4 regions of the Pseudomonas sp. NIBRBAC000502773 genome follow, and region 3 is predicted to be linked to each of the others. Evidence: predicted binding sites of a transcription regulator. Region 3 holds the regulator's gene; each other region holds the start of a gene.
What was found. Region 3 encodes FliA, which starts transcription of late flagellar genes. Its sites were predicted from a motif close to CTAAAGTTTNNNNNNNNNNNGCCGNTAA; they were not measured.

Region 1 (4,703 bases), 1.6 Mb from region 3:
ACTGAACCCGATCCAACAGGCGGGCGAGGATACCGCCCATGCCTCAGCGCGGGTCGCCCAGGCTCGCGAGCATCAGCAAAAGCGCCAGGGCTGTGCGAATGCCTTTCTTGATCTGCCGGGGCTGCGCGAGCACTGCAAGCTCGCGAAGGTGGATGAAAGCTGGCTGGAAACGGCCTGTGAACGACTGACCCTATCGCTGCGCGCGGCCCATCGACTGCTCAAGGTGGCACGCACCCTGGCGGATCTGGACCAGGTAGAGACCATCACCCGCGACCACCTGAAAGAGGCCCTGCAATACCGCCCGGCGGCGATCACTTAAGCTTGGCGCAGCACCAAATGTGGGAGGGGGCAGGCCTCCCACATCTTGGAAAACGGTGGCTCAGCGAAAGCGATCCACCTCATGGCGCAGGCTCGCCGCCAACGTCTCCAGTTCCCTGGCGGTAATCGCCAGGTTGGACACCACTTCACGCTGCTCGCTGTTGGCCAGTGCAATGCTCTGCAGGTTGCTGCTGAGCAGGGTCGCGGTGCTGCTCTGCTCCTGGGTGGCCGTGGTGATTGCCGCGAACTGCTGACCGGCCGAGCGGCTTTGCTCGTCGATACGCGCCAGGGCCGAGGCCACGTCGGCGTTGCGCGACAGGCCTTCCTGCATCAGCGCGTTGCCTTGCTCCATGGTGCTGATGGCGTTGCCGGTTTCCTTCTGGATGCTCTGGATCATGCCGGAAATTTCATCGGTGGCTTCACGGGTACGCGACGCCAGGTTACGTACTTCGTCGGCCACCACGGCAAACCCACGGCCTTGCTCCCCTGCACGGGCGGCTTCAATGGCGGCGTTGAGCGCCAGCAAGTTGGTCTGTTCGGCAATCGAGGTGATCACGCCGACGATCCCGCCGATTTCCTGGGAGCGCTGGCCGAGGGTGTTGATCACCGTAGCCGTGCTGTTCAGGGCGGTGGCAATGTGTTCCAGGGATGACGACGCTTCCTGCATCGAAGTGCGGCCAATGCGGGTCTGCTGGGCGTTTTCCTGGGCCAGGCGTTCGGTATTGCCCATGTTGTCGGCGATATTCAACGACGTCGCGCTGAACTCCTCTACCGCGCCGGCCATGCTGGTGATCTCGCCGGACTGCTGCTCCATGCCCTCATAGGCACCGCCGGACAAACCGGACAAGACCTGGGCGCGGCTGTTGACCTCTTCGGCAGCGTTACGGATATGGGAGACCATGGTCGACAACGCTTCGCCCATCTGGTTGAAGCTGCGTGCCAGTTGGCCGATTTCGTCATGGCTGGACACGTTCAAGCGTGCGCTCAGATCGCCCGCACCCAGGGCTTCGGCCTGACGCACCAGGTCACTCAGGGGCTGCAACTTGCTGCGCAGCAGCCAGACCGTGGCGCCTACTGCCAGCAACATCGCCAGCACGCTGCCGATCACCAGGCGAATACCCACGGCCCAGGTCACCGCGCGGATTTCGGCTTTCGGCATACTTGCAACCACGGCCCACGGGCCGCCTTCGAACGGTACCGAAACGCTATAGAAATCTTCGTTCTTGTCGCTCCAGAAGCGACCTTTGCCCGGGGTCTTGGCCAGGTCCAGCATCACCGGCACCGATTGATCCAACGCCTGCACACCGGCAGGTGCCACCAGCCAGTGCTTTTGCTCATCCAGCAGTGCAAGGGAGCCGGTCTGGCCAATTCGGAAGCGCTTGAGGTTTTCGAATTGGGCATTCTGCGCATCGGTGTAGTCAAAACCGATGAACAGCACGGCGATAACCTTACCGCCGCTGTCACGCACCGGGCTGTATTGGGTCATGTAGGAACGATCGAACAACACCGCCCTGCCGATGTAGGTCTGCCCACCCACAACACGTTGATAGGCCGGGCCCTGACGGTCGAGGACGGTGCCGATAGCGCGGTTGCCATCCTGCTTGGTCAGGGACGTGCTGATACGGATGAAGTCGTCGCCACTGCGCACAAATACGGTGGCCACGCCGCCGGACATTTGCTTGAACTCGTCCACCTCATCAAAGTTGTTGTTCAACACCTCGTTGCCCAGGTACAGGCTGGGCGTCTGAACACCGGCCACGCTCACGGGTTGGTCCACATGCACGCTCAACCCGGCGCCGAAGCGTTTTTCAAACAGTCCGCTCAAACGCTGGGTGCTCTCGCGCAAGGTGCTGTGGAAGGTATTGAGTTGGTCGGCGAGCAGGCGCGCCTCGCTGGCCAGGTGCTCCTCGCGGGTGTCGAGGTTGGCGGAGTCAAGGGAACGCAAGGCAAACACCGTACTGCCGCTGATAACGACAGCCAGAATCACGGCTAACGCGAGGCCTAACTGGGAGGCAATCCGGGCGCGAGGTTGAGACATGACAGCTCCTGGCCGAGGCCAGGATCATCCTGATCTCATAGCGCTGCTCGGCAAATTATCTGATGGGAAACGTTGGTGCACGATAGTTCCAACACACCTACTTCGGCTGGCCGCAGCAATACTTGAGCGCTTCACAGGGGTATCACGCAAACGGTTGCGAACCAACGTCGCCAAGCATTCAGTCGAGACGTTCCACCGCAGGCAACACCATCGCCTGCACCTCGCCTTGCAGAAACTCCGCCAGCCGTCGCAAGCGCTCGCCGCCAGGGCGGGTTTTTGGCCAGACCAGGTAGTAATTTTCCCCACTGGCCACCGCCGTCGGCCACGGCAAGCTCAATCGTCCTTGGGCGACGTCCTCAGCCACCATCAGCAAATCGCCCATGGACACGCCGTAACCCCTCGCAGCGGCGATCATGCCCAGCTCCAGGGTGTCGAACACCTGCCCTCCCTTGAGCGAGACCTGGGACGACAGCTGCATGCGCGCCAGCCAATTGCGCCAGTCGCGCCGGTCGGGCGTGGGGTGCAGCAATTCGGCGGTGGCCAGGCGCGCGGCGTCCCAAGGCCCATCCTCCAGCAGGTTCGGCGCACCGACAGGAATCAACAGCTCCGGAAACAGGTAACTGGCCTCCCAATCCACTGGAAAACGCCCATCGCTCAGCAGCACCGCACAGTCGAAAGGCTCCTGATTGAAGTCCACCTCGTCCACGCTCATCCAGGCGCTGGTCAGTTGCACCTCATTGCCAGGCTGCAGCGCCCGGAAGCGGCTGAGTCGCGCCAGCAGCCAGCGCATGGTCAATGTGGAGGGGCCTTCATGCGCAGGATGTCATCTTCGGCATTCAAGGTATGGCAGGCGCGTTCCAGCGCCGCGAACCCTTCGCGCACACCGGGCAACAACAGACGCGCCGCCTCAGTGAGCTGCAAGGTGCGGCCGTTGCGCTGGAACAGGCGGCAGGCGAAATGCTCTTCAAGCGTGCGGATATGTCGGCTCACCGCACTTTGGGTGATGGACAATTCCTCGGCGGCACGGGTGAAAGAGCTGTGTCGGGAGGCCGCTTCAAACGCGCGCAAGGCATAAAGAGGAGGAAGACGACGAGACATGAGGAAAGCTCCGACAGCGCAATACTGAAACCCTACCAGAATCAACCAGGCATGAGTTTTAATCATGCAAACGATCGCATTTATCCCTTTGTGCAATGGGCTGAGAGCGCCGAGAATCAACCCTTCCCCAACCCTCTGACTTTTTGAGCGTGATGATCATGCAGCATCCGGCACGTACCGAACTCTGGGCCATTCTGCGGCTGTCAGGGCCGTTGATTGCCTCACAGTTGGCGCACATGCTGATGGTGTTGACTGACACCCTGATGATGGCGCGCCTGAGCCCCGAAGCCCTGGCCGGTGGCGGCCTGGGTGCGGCGAGCTATTCGTTCGTCGCGATTTTCTGCATCGGCGTGATTGCCGCCGTGGGCACCTTGGTTGCGATCCGCCACGGCGCGGGCGATATCGAAGGCGCCACCCGCCTGACCCAGGCCGGGCTGTGGCTGGCCTGGCTGATGGCCCTGGCGGCGGCCCTGCTGCTGTGGAACCTCAAGCCGGTGCTGCTGATGTTCGGCCAGACCGAGACCAACGTACATTCGGCCGGGCAGTTTCTGACCATGCTGCCGTTTGCACTGCCCGGCTACCTGAGCTTCATGGCCCTGCGCGGTTTTACCAGCGCCATCGGCAAAGCCACTCCGGTGATGGTGATCAGCGTCGGTGGCACGGTGGTCAACTACCTGCTCAACCACGCGCTGATCGAAGGCATGTTCGGCCTGCCCAAGCTCGGCTTGATGGGCATCGGTCTGGTCACGGCGATTGTCGCCAACAGCATGGCGCTGGCGTTGATGTGGTACATCCGCAGCAACCGGGCCTATGCCGCCTACCCGCTGAGTACCGGGCTGCTGCGCCTCAACACCCAGTATCTGCGCGAGTTGTGGCGCCTGGGCCTGCCGATTGGCGGCACCTATGCGGTGGAGGTCGGGCTGTTTGCCTTTGCAGCCCTGTGCATGGGCACCATGGGCAGCACGCAGTTGGCGGCGCATCAGATCGCCCTGCAAATCGTGTCGGTGGCCTTTATGGTGCCGGCGGGGATGTCCTACGCGGTGACCATGCGCATCGGCCAGCATTATGGCGCCGGACAGTTGCTGCACGCACGCATGGCCGGGCGTGTCGGCATAGGCTTTGGCGCGGCGATAATGCTGGGATTCGCGGCGGTGCTGTGGTTGTTTTCCGAACCGCTCATAGGACTGCTGATCGACCACGACAACCCGGCGTTCCACGACGTGATCGTCCTGGCCGTGAGCCTGCTGGC
Region 2 (4,703 bases), 1.9 Mb from region 3:
TTATTAAAAACACAGCACTCTGCAAACACGAAAGTGGACGTATAGGGTGTGACGCCTGCCCGGTGCCGGAAGGTTAATTGATGGGGTTAGCTAACGCGAAGCTCTTGATCGAAGCCCCGGTAAACGGCGGCCGTAACTATAACGGTCCTAAGGTAGCGAAATTCCTTGTCGGGTAAGTTCCGACCTGCACGAATGGCGTAACGATGGCGGCGCTGTCTCCACCCGAGACTCAGTGAAATTGAAATCGCTGTGAAGATGCAGTGTATCCGCGGCTAGACGGAAAGACCCCGTGAACCTTTACTATAGCTTTGCACTGGACTTTGAATTTGCTTGTGTAGGATAGGTGGGAGGCTTTGAAGCGTGGACGCCAGTCTGCGTGGAGCCAACCTTGAAATACCACCCTGGCAACTTTGAGGTTCTAACTCAGGTCCGTTATCCGGATCGAGGACAGTGTATGGTGGGTAGTTTGACTGGGGCGGTCTCCTCCTAAAGAGTAACGGAGGAGTACGAAGGTGCGCTCAGACCGGTCGGAAATCGGTCGTAGAGTATAAAGGCAAAAGCGCGCTTGACTGCGAGACAGACACGTCGAGCAGGTACGAAAGTAGGTCTTAGTGATCCGGTGGTTCTGTATGGAAGGGCCATCGCTCAACGGATAAAAGGTACTCCGGGGATAACAGGCTGATACCGCCCAAGAGTTCATATCGACGGCGGTGTTTGGCACCTCGATGTCGGCTCATCACATCCTGGGGCTGAAGCCGGTCCCAAGGGTATGGCTGTTCGCCATTTAAAGTGGTACGCGAGCTGGGTTTAGAACGTCGTGAGACAGTTCGGTCCCTATCTGCCGTGGACGTTTGAGATTTGAGAGGGGCTGCTCCTAGTACGAGAGGACCGGAGTGGACGAACCTCTGGTGTTCCGGTTGTCACGCCAGTGGCATTGCCGGGTAGCTATGTTCGGAATAGATAACCGCTGAAAGCATCTAAGCGGGAAACTAGCCTCAAGATGAGATCTCACTGGGACCTTGAGTCCCCTGAAGGGCCGTCGAAGACTACGACGTTGATAGGTTGGGTGTGTAAGCGCTGTGAGGCGTTGAGCTAACCAATACTAATTGCCCGTGAGGCTTGACCATATAACACCCAAGCAATTTGCGTCGAAAGGCCAGATTGCGGTGTGTGAAGACGCAATGAACCGAAAGTTCGAGATCTTACAAAACACCGACAGCTGTCACATACCCAATTTGCTGAAGCGAGGCCAGCTGGCCACGACTCAGTACCCGAATTTCTTGACGACCATAGAGCATTGGAACCACCTGATCCCATCCCGAACTCAGCAGTGAAACGATGCATCGCCGATGGTAGTGTGGGGTTTCCCCATGTGAGAGTAGGTCATCGTCAAGATTAAATTCCGAGCCCCCTGTTTGCTAACGCAGACAGGGGTTTCGTTTATGTAGAAGTCCATGAATTTCATCGGCACGTTGCTAAAGCAACGCTCCGGTACACAGAATTTCTTGACGACCATAGAGCATTGGAACCACCTGATCCCATCCCGAACTCAGCAGTGAAACGATGCATCGCCGATGGTAGTGTGGGGTTTCCCCATGTGAGAGTAGGTCATCGTCAAGATTAAATTCCAGAACCCCTGTCTGCTCATGTAGACAGGGGTTTTGTCGTTTAGAGGGTTTATGAACTCTGTAAGCGAGCAGCAACTGCGCCTACCCAACTCCCAAATCATGTTCATGGCACTGATCTGCTTTAAGAGCACGACACAGGTAGTAGGAAAGAATTTTTTACTTTTAAATCTTGTACGACAACCTTTGGTCGGTTTCCTACGTAAAAGGGCGATTCATCCCACAATTTCCTAAGCTTTCCTTCAGCTTGGCCGAAAGCCTGATGAGCCATGCGTGCACCGAAATAGAGCGGCTCGAGACGCCGCCTATACCGTTACATGGAATGTTTCTCTCGGCACGCTCACCCCCATTTGGCAAAAAGAAGTCGATGAAATGAATCTCAAATTCAGTCATAAAATTCTGTTGGCCGCGTCAGGCGTTGTGGTTCTGGCCTTCGCGTTATTCACGCTTTACAACGATTACCTGCAGCGCAGCACCATCAAACAGAATCTGGAGTCGTCTATCCAGCAGTCCGGTGAGCTCACCGCGAGTAGTGTGCAGAACTGGCTTAGCGGTCGAATACTGGTGCTCGAAAGTCTGACGCAAAACGTTGCCTATCAGGGTAGTGCTGCTGATCTTCCAGGGTTGGTCGATCAACCGGCGTTCACCTCGAACTTCCAGTTCACCTACGTTGGCCAAACCAACGGTGTGTTCACCCAGCGCCCGGACGCAAAAATGCCTGACGGCTACGACCCTCGTCAGCGTCCCTGGTACAAGCAAGCCGTGGCTGCCGATAAACCAATGCTCACGCCGCCCTATATGGCCGCCGTAGGTGGGCAGATCGTAACTATTGCTATGCCGGTGAAAAAGAACGGCGAGTTGCTCGGCGTGGTCGGCGGAGACCTGAGCCTGCAAACCCTGGTGAAAATCATCAATTCGGTGGACTTCGGCGGCATCGGCCATGCGTTCCTGGTCAGCGGCGACGGCCAAGTCATCGTAAGTCCTGACGAAGACCAGGTGATGAAAAACCTCAAGGACATCTACCCAGGCACTAACGTCCGTATTGAAAAAGTTAATCAGGACGTAGTTCTCAAGGGCCAGGATCGCATCCTGTCGTTCACACCTATCAGTGGCTTGCCCGGTGCAGATTGGTATATCGGCCTGTCGATTGATAAAGACAAAGCTTACGCACCGCTGGGCAAATTCCGTACGTCTGCATTGATCGCCATGCTGATCGCCGTAGTCGCGATTGCCGTGCTCTTGAGCCTGCTGATTCAAGTGTTACTGCGGCCCCTGACCACCATGGGTATTGCCATGCAGGACATTGCCCAAGGTGAGGGCGACCTGACTCGCCGTTTGACGGTCACCAGTAAAGACGAGTTCGGTGAAGTGGGCAGCGCGTTCAACCGGTTCGTAGAGCGTATCCACGCCTCGATTTCCGAAGTGTCTTCTGCAACACGTCAGGTGCATGACCTGTCTCAGCGTGTGATGGCGTCATCCAACGCCTCGATCATCGGCTCTGATGAGCAAAGCGCACGCACCAACAGCGTGGCCGCCGCAATCAACGAACTGGGGGCTGCCACCCAGGAAATCGCGCGTAACGCCGCCGATGCCTCACAGCACGCAAGCGGTGCCAGCGAGCAGGCCGATGATGGGCGCAAAGTGGTTGAGCAAACCATCCTGGCAATGTCGGAGCTGTCGCAGAAAATCAGCCTGTCCTGCACTCAGATCGAAACCCTGAACGCCAGCACCGACAATATCGGCCACATCCTTGATGTGATCAAAGGCATCTCCCAGCAAACCAACTTGCTGGCACTGAACGCTGCGATTGAAGCAGCACGTGCCGGGGAAGCCGGACGCGGGTTTGCCGTGGTCGCCGACGAGGTGCGTAACCTGGCTCACCGTACCCAGGAGTCGGCTGAGGAGATTCATAAAATGATCACTTCGCTGCAAGTGGGGTCGCGTGAAGCAGTGACCACCATGAATGCCAGCCAGACCTCCAGCGAGGAAAGTGTCCAGGTGGCCAACCAGGCCGGTGAGCGCCTGGTCAGCGTAACGCAGCGAATTGTCGAGATCGACGGCATGAACCAGTCCGTCGCTGCGGCCACCGAGGAACAAACTGCTGTGGTGGAAACCCTCAACGTCGATATCAACCAGATCAACCTGCTGAACCAGCAGGGTGTGACCAACCTCAACGAAACCCTGAAAGACTGCGATGCGTTGTCGCAACAGGCCAATCGGTTGAAGCAACTGGTCGATAGCTTCAAGATCTGAGCCGCTGAGTGTACGAGTAGGAGCGAGCCGTTTCGCTCCTACTGCTTACCCAGCAAACGGCGAACATTGTCCAGCGCGCTGTCTGCGAAGCCTTGTACAAACTGTTCAAATCCTTCCTGCGCCGTCTCCAGGGGGTCGGCAATGATGGTCCAGGTTACCTTGGAGCAGTGTGCTCCAAGCGCTTCCACTTTGATTGCGGCCCACAACCTGGCCACGCCCAGGGTGTTGTAGATCGTGGTCCAGGTCATGTGCATCGCTTGCTCATCCCGGCTATTGAGCTGTTCTACGACGCGGTTGCCATCGCGGAAAAATTTCGTGCGTAAAGCGCCCACTCCGGTGCCGATCATTTCGATATGCGTCAAGGAAGGGATGAACGCATCGAAGCCTGCAAACTGCCCCACCATGTTCCATAGACGATTGGCATGGCAGTCGATCACCACAGAGGACACTATCGGCTGGCCGTTCGGGTTATGAATTAACGTATCGGGTTGCAGCGGTTTCATGAAGTTGTCCTGAAGCGGTTCAAAGAAAGCCGATGGCCTTGAGGTAGTTGCAGCCTTTACTCAGCAGTGCCGGGTCTTTTTCGGGGTATTGCTCACCCATCTGCTGAACGCCGCGTTGCGCGTTGTCATGGAGGATCATCGATGTGTCACCGATGTCTTCATCCAGTCGATCAAGGTAAAACCCGAGGACACCAAACATCGCATTGTCCAGGCTTACCGTTCGCAACGCCTGCTGCCAATGCGCAGTACTGACCCGCTCGAACCGGTGGCCCGCCCGGTTGAATGCATCCAGGTAGTGCTCCCAGCTCAGTGGTTGTGGGTT
Region 3 (4,703 bases):
TCCTCGCTGGTCGGCGCGGCAGCCGGGGCAACCGCCGCCGGCGCTTCGGCCTCGGCCTTGACGGCACTGAGGGAGTTGAGCAGTTGCTCGAACTCGCTGTCCGTCACATCCGCTTCAGGCTCCGCCACCGGTTCCGGCTCGGGCGCGGCTTCGACCACCGGCGCTGCCGAGGTATCGGCCGGCTCCGCATAGCGCGCCAGGGCGGCCAGCAGTTCCGGAGTGGCTGCGGTAATCGGGGCACGCTCGCGCACTTCGCTGAACATGCCGTTGACCGCATCCAGTGCTTCGAGAATCACGTCCATCAACTCCGAATCAACGTGACGCTCACCCTTGCGCAGGATGTCGAACACGTTCTCGGCGATGTGGCAGCACTCCACCAGCTCATGGAGCTGGAGGAAGCCGGCGCCCCCTTTTACAGTATGAAAACCGCGAAAAATTGCATTGAGCAGGTTCGCATCATCCGGGCGGCTTTCCAGCTCGACCAGTTGTTCGGACAGTTGCTCTAAAATTTCGCCGGCCTCTACAAGGAAATCCTGAAGGATCTCTTCATCGGCGCCGAAGCTCATGTGGGTGCTCCTTAGAAGCCTAAACTGGATAACAGGTCATCTACGTCATCCTGACCTGACACAACGTCTTCACGTTTATCGGCATGAATCTGCGGACCTTCACCCTTGGCGAGATGTTTTTGTGGATCTTTTTCAGAGAGGATCGCTTCGCGGTCATGTTCGATGCCGGCAAAACGGTCGACCTGGCCGGCCATGAGTACCAATTTGAGCAGGTTGCTTTCCACTTCGGTGACCAACTGGGTCACACGCTTGATCACCTGACCGGTCAGGTCCTGGTAATCCTGGGCGAGCAGAATGTCATTGAGGTTGCTGGAAACCATGCGGTTTTCCTGCTCGCTGCGTGACAAGAACCCTTCGACCCGACGGGCCAGCTCACGAAACTCTTCCGCACCGACTTCACGGCGCATGAAGCGGCCCCAGTCAACGCTCAGGGCGTGGGCTTCCGTGGCCATGCCGTTGACCAGGGGCGTGGCGTTTTCCACCAGGTCCATGGTGCGGTTAGCCGCCGCCTCGGTCAGCCTGACCACATAGGACAGGCGTTCGGTGGCGTCGGTGATCTGCGAAATCTCTTCGGCCTGGGGCATGTGCGGGTCAATCTGGAAATTGACGATCGCGCTGTGCAGCTCGCGTGTGAGCTTGCCCACTTCCTGGTACAGGCCTCGGTCACGGGTCTGGTTGAGCTCATGGATCAACTGCACCGCGTCGCCGAACTGGCCTTTTTCAAGGCTGTCAACCAACTGGTGAGCATGCTTTTTCAGGGTCGACTCAAAGTCTCCCTGTGACGTTTCTTTATGCTCCATAGCTCCCCCGCGATGGCATCAGCCGTGGATGCGTTCGAAGATCTTTTCGATCTTCTCTTTCAAGGCCTGTGCAGTGAATGGTTTGACCACGTAACCGTTGACCCCGGCCTGGGCGGCTTCGATGATCTGTTCACGCTTGGCTTCGGCGGTCACCATCAACACGGGAAGGCTGCGCAATTTTTCGTCGGCACGCACGTGGCGCAACAAGTCGATGCCGGTCATGCCCGGCATGTTCCAGTCCGTTACCAGAAAGTCGATGCTCCCGCTGTTGAGGATCGGAATCGCCGTAAGGCCGTCATCCGCCTCGACCGTGTTTGTGAACCCAAGGTCACGCAACAGGTTTTTTATGATCCGCCGCATCGTTGAGAAGTCATCAACGATGAGGATTTTCATGTTCTTGTCCAATTCGACCTCCAAGCAGTCTTAAACGCGCCCAGCACCTGGACGCGCCATTTCAATCAACAGGCATTACACAAAAAGGACTGCCAAGGGCACCACGGCCCGAGCCCGCGAAGGCCTATCACCTTCGCGGTATCGCTTTGCAATGCTCCCCACACTGCCTGTCAGCGCGCTCGCCACTCTCCCAGACGCCCCCGCAAGCGGGCCGCGCACTGGCTATGCAACTGGCTGACACGGGATTCGCTGACCCCCAGGACCTCACCGATTTCCTTGAGGTTCAGCTCTTCGTCGTAGTACAGCGCCAACACCAACCGCTCGCGCTCCGGCAAGTTGGCAATGGCGTCCGCCAACGCTCCCTGGAAACGCTCATCTTCCAGATCACGGGACGGCTCCATATGCGCGCTCGCGCCGTCCTCGTGCAGCCCTTCGTGTTCGCCGTCCTGTAACAGGTCGTCGAAACTGAACAGGCGGCTGCCCAAGGTATCGTTCAAAATCCCGTAATAATCGTCGAGACTCAATTGGAGTTCGGCCGCAACTTCGTGATCTTTAGCGTCGCGACCGGTTTTTGCTTCAATTGCACGAATTGCGTCACTGACCATGCGTGTATTGCGGTGCACCGAACGCGGCGCCCAGTCACCCTTGCGCACCTCGTCGAGCATCGCGCCACGTATGCGGATACCCGCATACGTCTCGAAGCTCGCGCCCTTGCTCGCGTCGTACTTGGTCGACACTTCGAGCAGGCCGATCATGCCCGCCTGGATCAGGTCTTCGACCTGGACGCTGGCGGGCAGGCGTGCCAGCAGGTGATAGGCAATTCGCTTGACCAGGGGCGCATAGCGCTCGATCAACTCGCCTTGGCTGTCACGGGCAGATTTCTTGTAAGCGTTATAGCCGTTCGCTGTCATAGCACCGGTCCTGCACTCGTCTGATGCACCAATCGCTCGACGAAAAACTCCAGATGCCCCCGAGGGTTGGCAGGCAACGGCCAGGTATCGACCTTCTGGGCAATAGCCTTGAACGCCAATGCGCACTTGGAACGAGGGAACGCTTCGTAGACTGCACGCTGCTTTTGCACAGCCTTGCGCACACACTCGTCGTAGGGAACTGCACCGACGTATTGTAAGGCGACATCGAGAAAGCGATCCGTGACCTTGGTCAACTTGGCGAACAGGTTGCGGCCTTCCTGCGGGCTCTGGGCCATGTTGGCCAGGACGCGGAAGCGGTTCATGCCGTAGTCACGGTTAAGCAGTTTGATCAGGGCGTAGGCGTCGGTGATCGAGGTGGGTTCATCGCAGACCACCAGCAAGACTTCCTGCGCAGCGCGCACAAAGCTGACCACGGACTCACCGATCCCGGCGGCGGTGTCGATCACCAGCACGTCGAGGTTGTCGCCGATGTCACTGAATGCCTGGATCAGGCCGGCATGCTGCGCCGGGCTCAGGTGCACCATGCTCTGGGTACCGGAGGCGGCCGGCACGATGCGGATCCCGCCAGGGCCCTGGAGCAGCACGTCACGCAGCTCACAGCGCCCCTCGATCACATCGGCCAGGGTATGTTTGGGCGTCAGTCCCAGCAGAACGTCGACGTTCGCCAGCCCCAGGTCAGCATCCAGCAGCATGACGCGACGGCCAAGCTCTGCCAGGGCCAGGGACAAATTCACTGACACGTTAGTTTTCCCGACGCCACCTTTGCCGCCGGTCACCGCGATCACCTGTACGGGATGCATGCTGCCCATTTTATTTCTTTACCTTGTCTTGCTTAGACGCAGGCTACATGGCTTGGCCGCGTGAATCGCTTGCAGACCATCGATGTAGGTACATTTCACGGTGTTCATCGCACCTCAACCCACCCGTTTTGCCGGGTTGTGGTAAAGGTCGGCGAACATATCGGCCATCGCTTCCTCGCTAGGCTCTTCTTGCATTTGCACGCTGACGGCGCGGCTGACCAGCTGATGACGGCGCGGCAGATGCAAATCATCCGGGATCCGCGGCCCGTCGGTCAGGTAGGCAACCGGTAGTTCATGGCTGATAGCCAGGCTCAACACTTCGCCCAGGCTGGCGGTTTCATCCAGTTTAGTCAGGATGCAACCGGCCAGACCGCAACGCTTGTAGCTATGGTACGCAGCGGTAAGAACCTGTTTCTGGCTGGTGGTTGCAAGCACCAGGTAATTTTTCGACTTGATGCCACGCCCGGCCAGGCTTTCCAGTTGCAGGCGCAACGCCGGATCGCTGGCCTGCAGGCCGGCGGTGTCGATCAGCACCACGCGCTTGCGCAGCAACGGATCGAGCGCGTTGGCCAGGGACTGGCCCGGATCGACATGGGTGACCGGCACATTGAGGATACGGCCCAGGGTCTTGAGCTGTTCCTGGGCGCCGATGCGATAGCTGTCCATGCTCACCAGCGCGATGTTGTTCGCGCCGTACTTGAGCACATAGCGCGCCGCCAGCTTGGCCAGGGTGGTGGTCTTGCCCATGCCGGCAGGGCCGACCATGGCGATCACACCGCCCTCTTCCAGGGGTTCGATTTCCGGGGTGGCGATCATCCGCGCCAGGTGGGCCAGCAACATGCGCCAGGCCTGGCGAGGCTCTTCGATTTCGGTGGTCAGGGCCAGCAGGTCGCGGGACAACGGGCCGGACAGGCCGATGCGTTGCAGGCGGCGCCAGAGGTTGGCCTGGTGCGGTTTGCTGCCTTGCAGTTGGGTCCAGGCCAGCGAACCCAGTTGGACTTCCAGCAGTTCGCGCAGGCCGTTGAGTTCAAAACGCATCGAGTCGAAGACGCGCTGGTCGACTGCGGCGGCCGGGGCTGGCGCGGCAGGACGCGGCGGTTCGATGAATGTTGGCTCAACCAGCGGCTCGGCGGCGGTCAGCGGCAGGCCGGCGAACAACTGGCGATTGGTGGAGGCATCGCTGTCGCCACGCATGCTCAGCTCAGCCTGGGC
Region 4 (4,703 bases), 330 kb from region 3:
GGCGTTGCATCCTGCGCCGATGGAGCCGCGCTTCTTTATCAAGCGTGTGCCGCAGTCGCTGAGTACGGTGTTGGGGGCGGGGTTGATCGTCGGTTCGTTCTACGGCCTGGCGCCGCTGTATGCCTCCCAGCAAGGGTTGAGCACTGAACAGGTGGGCCTGTTCATGGGTAGCTGCATTTTTGCCGGGTTGCTGGTGCAGTGGCCGTTGGGCTGGCTGTCGGATCGTTATGATCGCGCGCTGCTGATCCGCTGCTTCGCCTTGTGCCTGGCGGTGGCGGCACTGCCGTTGGCAATCATGACCCAGGTGCCGCTGGAGGTGCTGTTCGTGGCGGGCTTCCTGTGTTCTCTCGTGCAGTTTTGCCTGTATCCATTGGCGGTGGCGTTTTCCAACGACCATGTAGAGGGGGATCGCCGGGTATCGCTGACGGCCATGCTGCTGGTGACCTACGGTATCGGCGCCAGTGTCGGGCCGTTGCTGGCGGGTGTGGTGATGAAGCTGTTCGGCAGCCAGATGCTGTATGCGTTTTTCAGTCTGTGCGCGCTGATCCTGGTGTGGCGAATCCGGCCTAAGGCGGTGACCAACCTGCACCAGGTGGAAGATGCCCCCCTGCATCACGTGGCAATGCCCGACAGTATGTCGAGTTCACCGCTGGTGGCAGCGCTGGACCCGCGGGTGGACGAGCAGGTGGTGCAGGAGCAGATGCAGACTGTCCCCGATCCCGAGCCGCAGGTCGATCCGGAGCTGCCGGTGGATGAGCCCGCCTTCGAAGGGCCACCCGAGCCTCTGGGGCCGGACGAGCATCCCCACGAATTGAGCAGGGCGCGCCCCTGAAAGCAAAAACGGGCAGGTCCCAAAGGGTCTGCCCGTATTTTTTGCTGCGATGGTTAAGGATCAAAAATCGTCGTCTTTGTCGAACCGTCGTGCTTCACGCTGCAGCTGGTACACAAAACGCTCGACCTGGCGTTGCACCAAACCACTCATGTTGTGGAAGCGCACACCGGCAAAGGTCGTGTTGATCCTTTCCTCGAAGTGCAGGTATCGCAGTTCGACGGCGGTGGTCATGCTGCCAAACGGCAGGGCTGCGATAAAACGGTCGTAGACCTGGCCCAGTTGCAGGCGCTCGGAAATATCGCCTTCAAAACGCAACTTGCAGCCGGTGGCGGAAATATCCAGCAGTTTGCCGTTGATCGGCAGCTGAAGCTTCTCGCCGCCCAGCTCGATATTCACCAGTTGCGCCAGCTTCAACGCGGCGCGGAAGGCATTGCGGCGCTGATGGTAGACCACCTCGCCCGGCAGGCTGCCGGTGTAGATACGGTGGCCGTCTTTTTCGCTGATGGTCAAGGTGCCATTGCTTTCCCAGGCGACGCGTACGCCATCATGGAAACCTTCGATGCGAAAGGGTTCGCCGTTTTCGAGGTAGCGCTCGCCGTCTCGGGGGATCATTTCGTCCAGCGCCAGCGTGTTGCTGTCGCGGTTGACATCCACCAGGTAGCTCTGGAAGCGCTGGCTGCGTTCATGGAAAGTGATGATCAGCGGGTCATGGCTGTCTTGCAGCATCCGCAAGGTGCCGGCGATTTCCAGAGGCGTGGTGAGGACCTTGGGTGGCTGCGGGGCATCTTCCGCATTAAGGGCGTTGAACACGGTTCTTCCATCTCCAGACAAAATACGACTACACGCAAGAACCGGCATTTTGCCAGCATGTGGCGGGCCTTGGATAGGGCGCGCTGTAAACCGGTGTCAGGCTTGGCTGCGAGTGCTTGGCTTGACCAGGCGCGAGGTGGAGCCCTGGGCGTTATAGAGTGCCGGAGGCTCTCCGCCGTGGAGTATACGCAACTGGTTGGCGGTCGTGGCTTGCTGAAGCTGGATCGACTGACCGTTAAGCAGGTTGGCTTCCTGGCACTGGGCGAGCAATTGGTTGAGTTCTTTGCTCTGGCTCAGCAGTTGATCGCCGACCGAGGAGTGGCTGGCCAATTGCGCCAGGCCGTCGTGGTCTGCCGGCAGGCCGAGGCTGATGAGGATCTGGCTGCGTTTTTTGCCGTGCTGTTCCAGCAGGACGATCAACGACTGCTTGCGTGCCAGAATTTCTTCCAGCAGCGGCATGTCCCGGCCATAGAGGGCCAGTGATTCTTCTTTGAGCAGCTCGAGCAATTGTTGCGTCGGCGCTAGATCATCAATGATCAGTTGAAGCAAATGTTCGTCGTGATGCATGGCTGGCCTTGGGTTTTAAGCGTCCAAAAGCCCTGCGCAGGCCTTTGCCTAGCGCTCGGCTTCGAAGTTAAGCAGCTTGCTGGCTACACGGTTGCTGTCGACTTTATAGCTGCCATCGGCGATCGCCTGTTTCAATTCGGCCACGCGGGCTTTATTGACGACCGGTTGATCGCGCAGCGAGTCAGTGACCTTCTGCAACTGTTGAGCCTCATTGCTCAGGTGTACGGATTCCCCGCTTTGGCTGGCACTGGCCTGTTCTGCCTTGGCGGGCAGCGCCGGAGCCTTGGCTTCTACGCTGTCCTTGGGGCTGGTGGTGCGCGTAGTGCCTGACGTCGTCGGGGTGTTATTCAAACGGCTGAAATCGATGACCATGATAAAAAACCTCTGGGTATTTGGACGCTTGCCATGTTTTCGGCCATACCCGGACAAACTTTAGGCGCGAATGACAATAAATCTCCGCACGGGGCCTCTCGTGCACAGTGTAGGAAAACCCAGCGTCCTGTACCAGTAATCTATAAAGCGACCTCGACTTGCCCTGGGGCTGTCACCCGCGCCTTGATCACGCGGTTGGAGTTGAGGTTCTTGACGCGAATCTGTTCGCTCATGCCGCCGTTGGACAGCGCTTCGCCCGGCATTTTCACATTCAAGCCGCCGCTGCTCGCGGAAATCACCACCTGGTCGCCCTTGCGGATGACCTCCGCCTGTTCCAGGTGTACCAGGGTAATGACCTGATCGGTGACCACTGGTCGGGTCAATCTTTGCCCGATGGCCTGGTCCAGGGATGTCAGGTAGCCCTGGCTGATCTGGCTGATGTCGCGCTCACGCAGTACGACATCCTCGAAATCGATGATGCCCGTGCGCTTCAGTGGGCGGGCAACCACCACCACATCACGGAACAATTTGACCTGGGCCGGTACGAACACGGTCCAGGGCGAGGCGCCTTCGCAGCGTACCTTGACCGTTACGCGCCCGATCGGTTGGGCGGGACTTTCCAGGGTCGCTGTCAATTCCTTGTCGCACATCGGCATGCGCAGACGCGGGTCCAACTGGTTGACCTGGATTTCATAACGCCCCGGCGTCTGTGTGGTTGCCAGATAATCTTCTACAGTGAACTCAAGAAAGCCTTGGGTGACGCCGATAAGTAGATCAGGCAAGGTGACGTTCTCTGCACGGGCCGTGGTGCCCAGGCTGAAGGCAAGCAGCGCCAACGGTACGCAGAGCAATCTGCAAAACCGTGTCAGGTGAAGGCGTCGGGAAACTGTCGTTTTAATGTCCATAATTCAACAAATAGCAAAGCTCGTGCCGTTTTAGTGTTGGGGGCGCGCCGCCCTTGTAGGTATAGCCAAAGGTTTTAGCGTAGGAGTCATGGCATGGCAGGAGTAATGGATTCAGTAAACCAGCGCACACAGCTGGTAGGGCAGAATCGCCTGGAGTTGCTGCTGTTTCGCCTGGATGGCAAGCAGCTGTATGGCATCAACGTATTCAAGGTGCGGGAAGTGCTGCAATGTCCCAAGCTGACGATCATGCCCAAGTCCAGTCCGGTGGTGTGCGGTGTGGCGAATATTCGTGGTGCGACTATCCCGATTCTTGACCTGGCCCTGGCCACCGGCTCGGCCGGCCTGCAGGATCGCGAGAACCCGTTCGTGATCATTACCGAGTACAACACCAAGACCCAGGGTTTCCTGGTGCGCTCGGTGGAACGCATCGTCAACATGAACTGGGAAGAGATTCATCCGCCGCCCAAGGGCACCGGTCGCGATCACTACCTTACGGCGGTGACGCGGGTCGATAACCAGTTGGTGGAGATCATCGACGTGGAGAAGATCCTCGCCGAAGTGGCGCCTACCTCGGAATCGATTTCCGTGGGGGTGGTCGACGCCGAAACGGCGCACAAGGCGGTCTCGCTGCGTGTGCTGACGGTGGATGACTCCTCGGTAGCGCGCAAACAGGTGACTCGCTGCCTGCAAACCGTCGGCGTGGACGTTGTCGCCCTCAATGACGGGCGTCAGGCATTGGATTACCTGCGTAAGCTGGTGGATGAAGGTAAGAAGCCGGAAGAAGAATTCTTGATGATGATCTCTGACATCGAGATGCCGGAAATGGACGGCTATACCCTCACTGCAGAGATACGCAGCGATCCACGCATGCAAAAACTGCATATCATCCTGCATACTTCGTTGTCGGGCGTATTCAATCAGGCGATGGTCAAGAAAGTCGGTGCCGATGACTTCCTGGCCAAATTCCGCCCTGATGACCTGGCATCCCGGGTAGTCGACCGGATCAAGGCAGCAGATCACGGCTAGGGTTTTCCCCTGGCGGTCATACGATTTTAGAGGCGGTATCAGTGTCTACGGGTAATTTGGATTTTGAACAGTTCCGGGTCTTCCTGGAAAAAGCCTGTGGCATATTGCTCGGTGAAAACAAGCAATACCTGGTATCCAGCCGTCTTAACAAACTGATGGAGCAGCAGGGCATCAAATCCCTGGGCGAGTTG

Region 1: a site for FliA is predicted at 2,456-2,483, ahead of NIBR502773_RS14375 (methyl-accepting chemotaxis protein). Genes of this name have one in related genera too.
Region 2: a site for FliA is predicted at 1,856-1,883, ahead of NIBR502773_RS15915 (methyl-accepting chemotaxis protein). Genes of this name have one in related genera too.
Region 4: a site for FliA is predicted at 2,618-2,645, ahead of flgM (flagellar biosynthesis anti-sigma factor FlgM). Genes of this name have one in related genera too.

The regions. Positions count from the first base shown of each region.
Region 1 is NZ_CP041189.1:3,077,561-3,082,263, forward strand. It holds gene NIBR502773_RS14370 (YifB family Mg chelatase-like AAA ATPase) at 1-319, shown strand, start outside; gene NIBR502773_RS14375 (methyl-accepting chemotaxis protein) at 380-2,356, opposite strand; partial or broken gene NIBR502773_RS14380 (LysR substrate-binding domain-containing protein) at 2,535-3,454, opposite strand; gene NIBR502773_RS14385 (NorM family multidrug efflux MATE transporter) at 3,607-4,703, shown strand, end outside.
Region 2 is NZ_CP041189.1:3,415,919-3,420,621, forward strand. It holds rRNA gene NIBR502773_RS15900 (23S ribosomal RNA) at 1-1,127, shown strand, start outside; rRNA gene rrf (5S ribosomal RNA) at 1,280-1,395, shown strand; rRNA gene rrf (5S ribosomal RNA) at 1,505-1,620, shown strand; gene NIBR502773_RS15915 (methyl-accepting chemotaxis protein) at 1,998-3,878, shown strand; gene NIBR502773_RS15920 (SRPBCC family protein) at 3,917-4,381, opposite strand; gene NIBR502773_RS15925 (amino acid adenylation domain-containing protein) at 4,401-4,703, opposite strand, start outside.
Region 3 is NZ_CP041189.1:1,478,624-1,483,326, forward strand. It holds gene NIBR502773_RS06660 (chemotaxis protein CheA) at 1-566, opposite strand, end outside; gene NIBR502773_RS06665 (protein phosphatase CheZ) at 578-1,366, opposite strand; gene NIBR502773_RS06670 (chemotaxis response regulator CheY) at 1,385-1,759, opposite strand; gene fliA (RNA polymerase sigma factor FliA) at 1,930-2,670, opposite strand; gene fleN (flagellar synthesis regulator FleN) at 2,667-3,500, opposite strand; gene flhF (flagellar biosynthesis protein FlhF) at 3,606-4,703, opposite strand, start outside.
Region 4 is NZ_CP041189.1:1,812,179-1,816,881, reverse strand. It holds gene NIBR502773_RS08295 (MFS transporter) at 1-832, shown strand, start outside; gene NIBR502773_RS08290 (flagellar brake protein) at 893-1,642, opposite strand; gene NIBR502773_RS08285 (flagella synthesis protein FlgN) at 1,739-2,209, opposite strand; gene flgM (flagellar biosynthesis anti-sigma factor FlgM) at 2,258-2,581, opposite strand; gene flgA (flagellar basal body P-ring formation chaperone FlgA) at 2,722-3,486, opposite strand; gene NIBR502773_RS08270 (chemotaxis protein CheV) at 3,580-4,512, shown strand; gene cheR (protein-glutamate O-methyltransferase CheR) at 4,554-4,703, shown strand, end outside.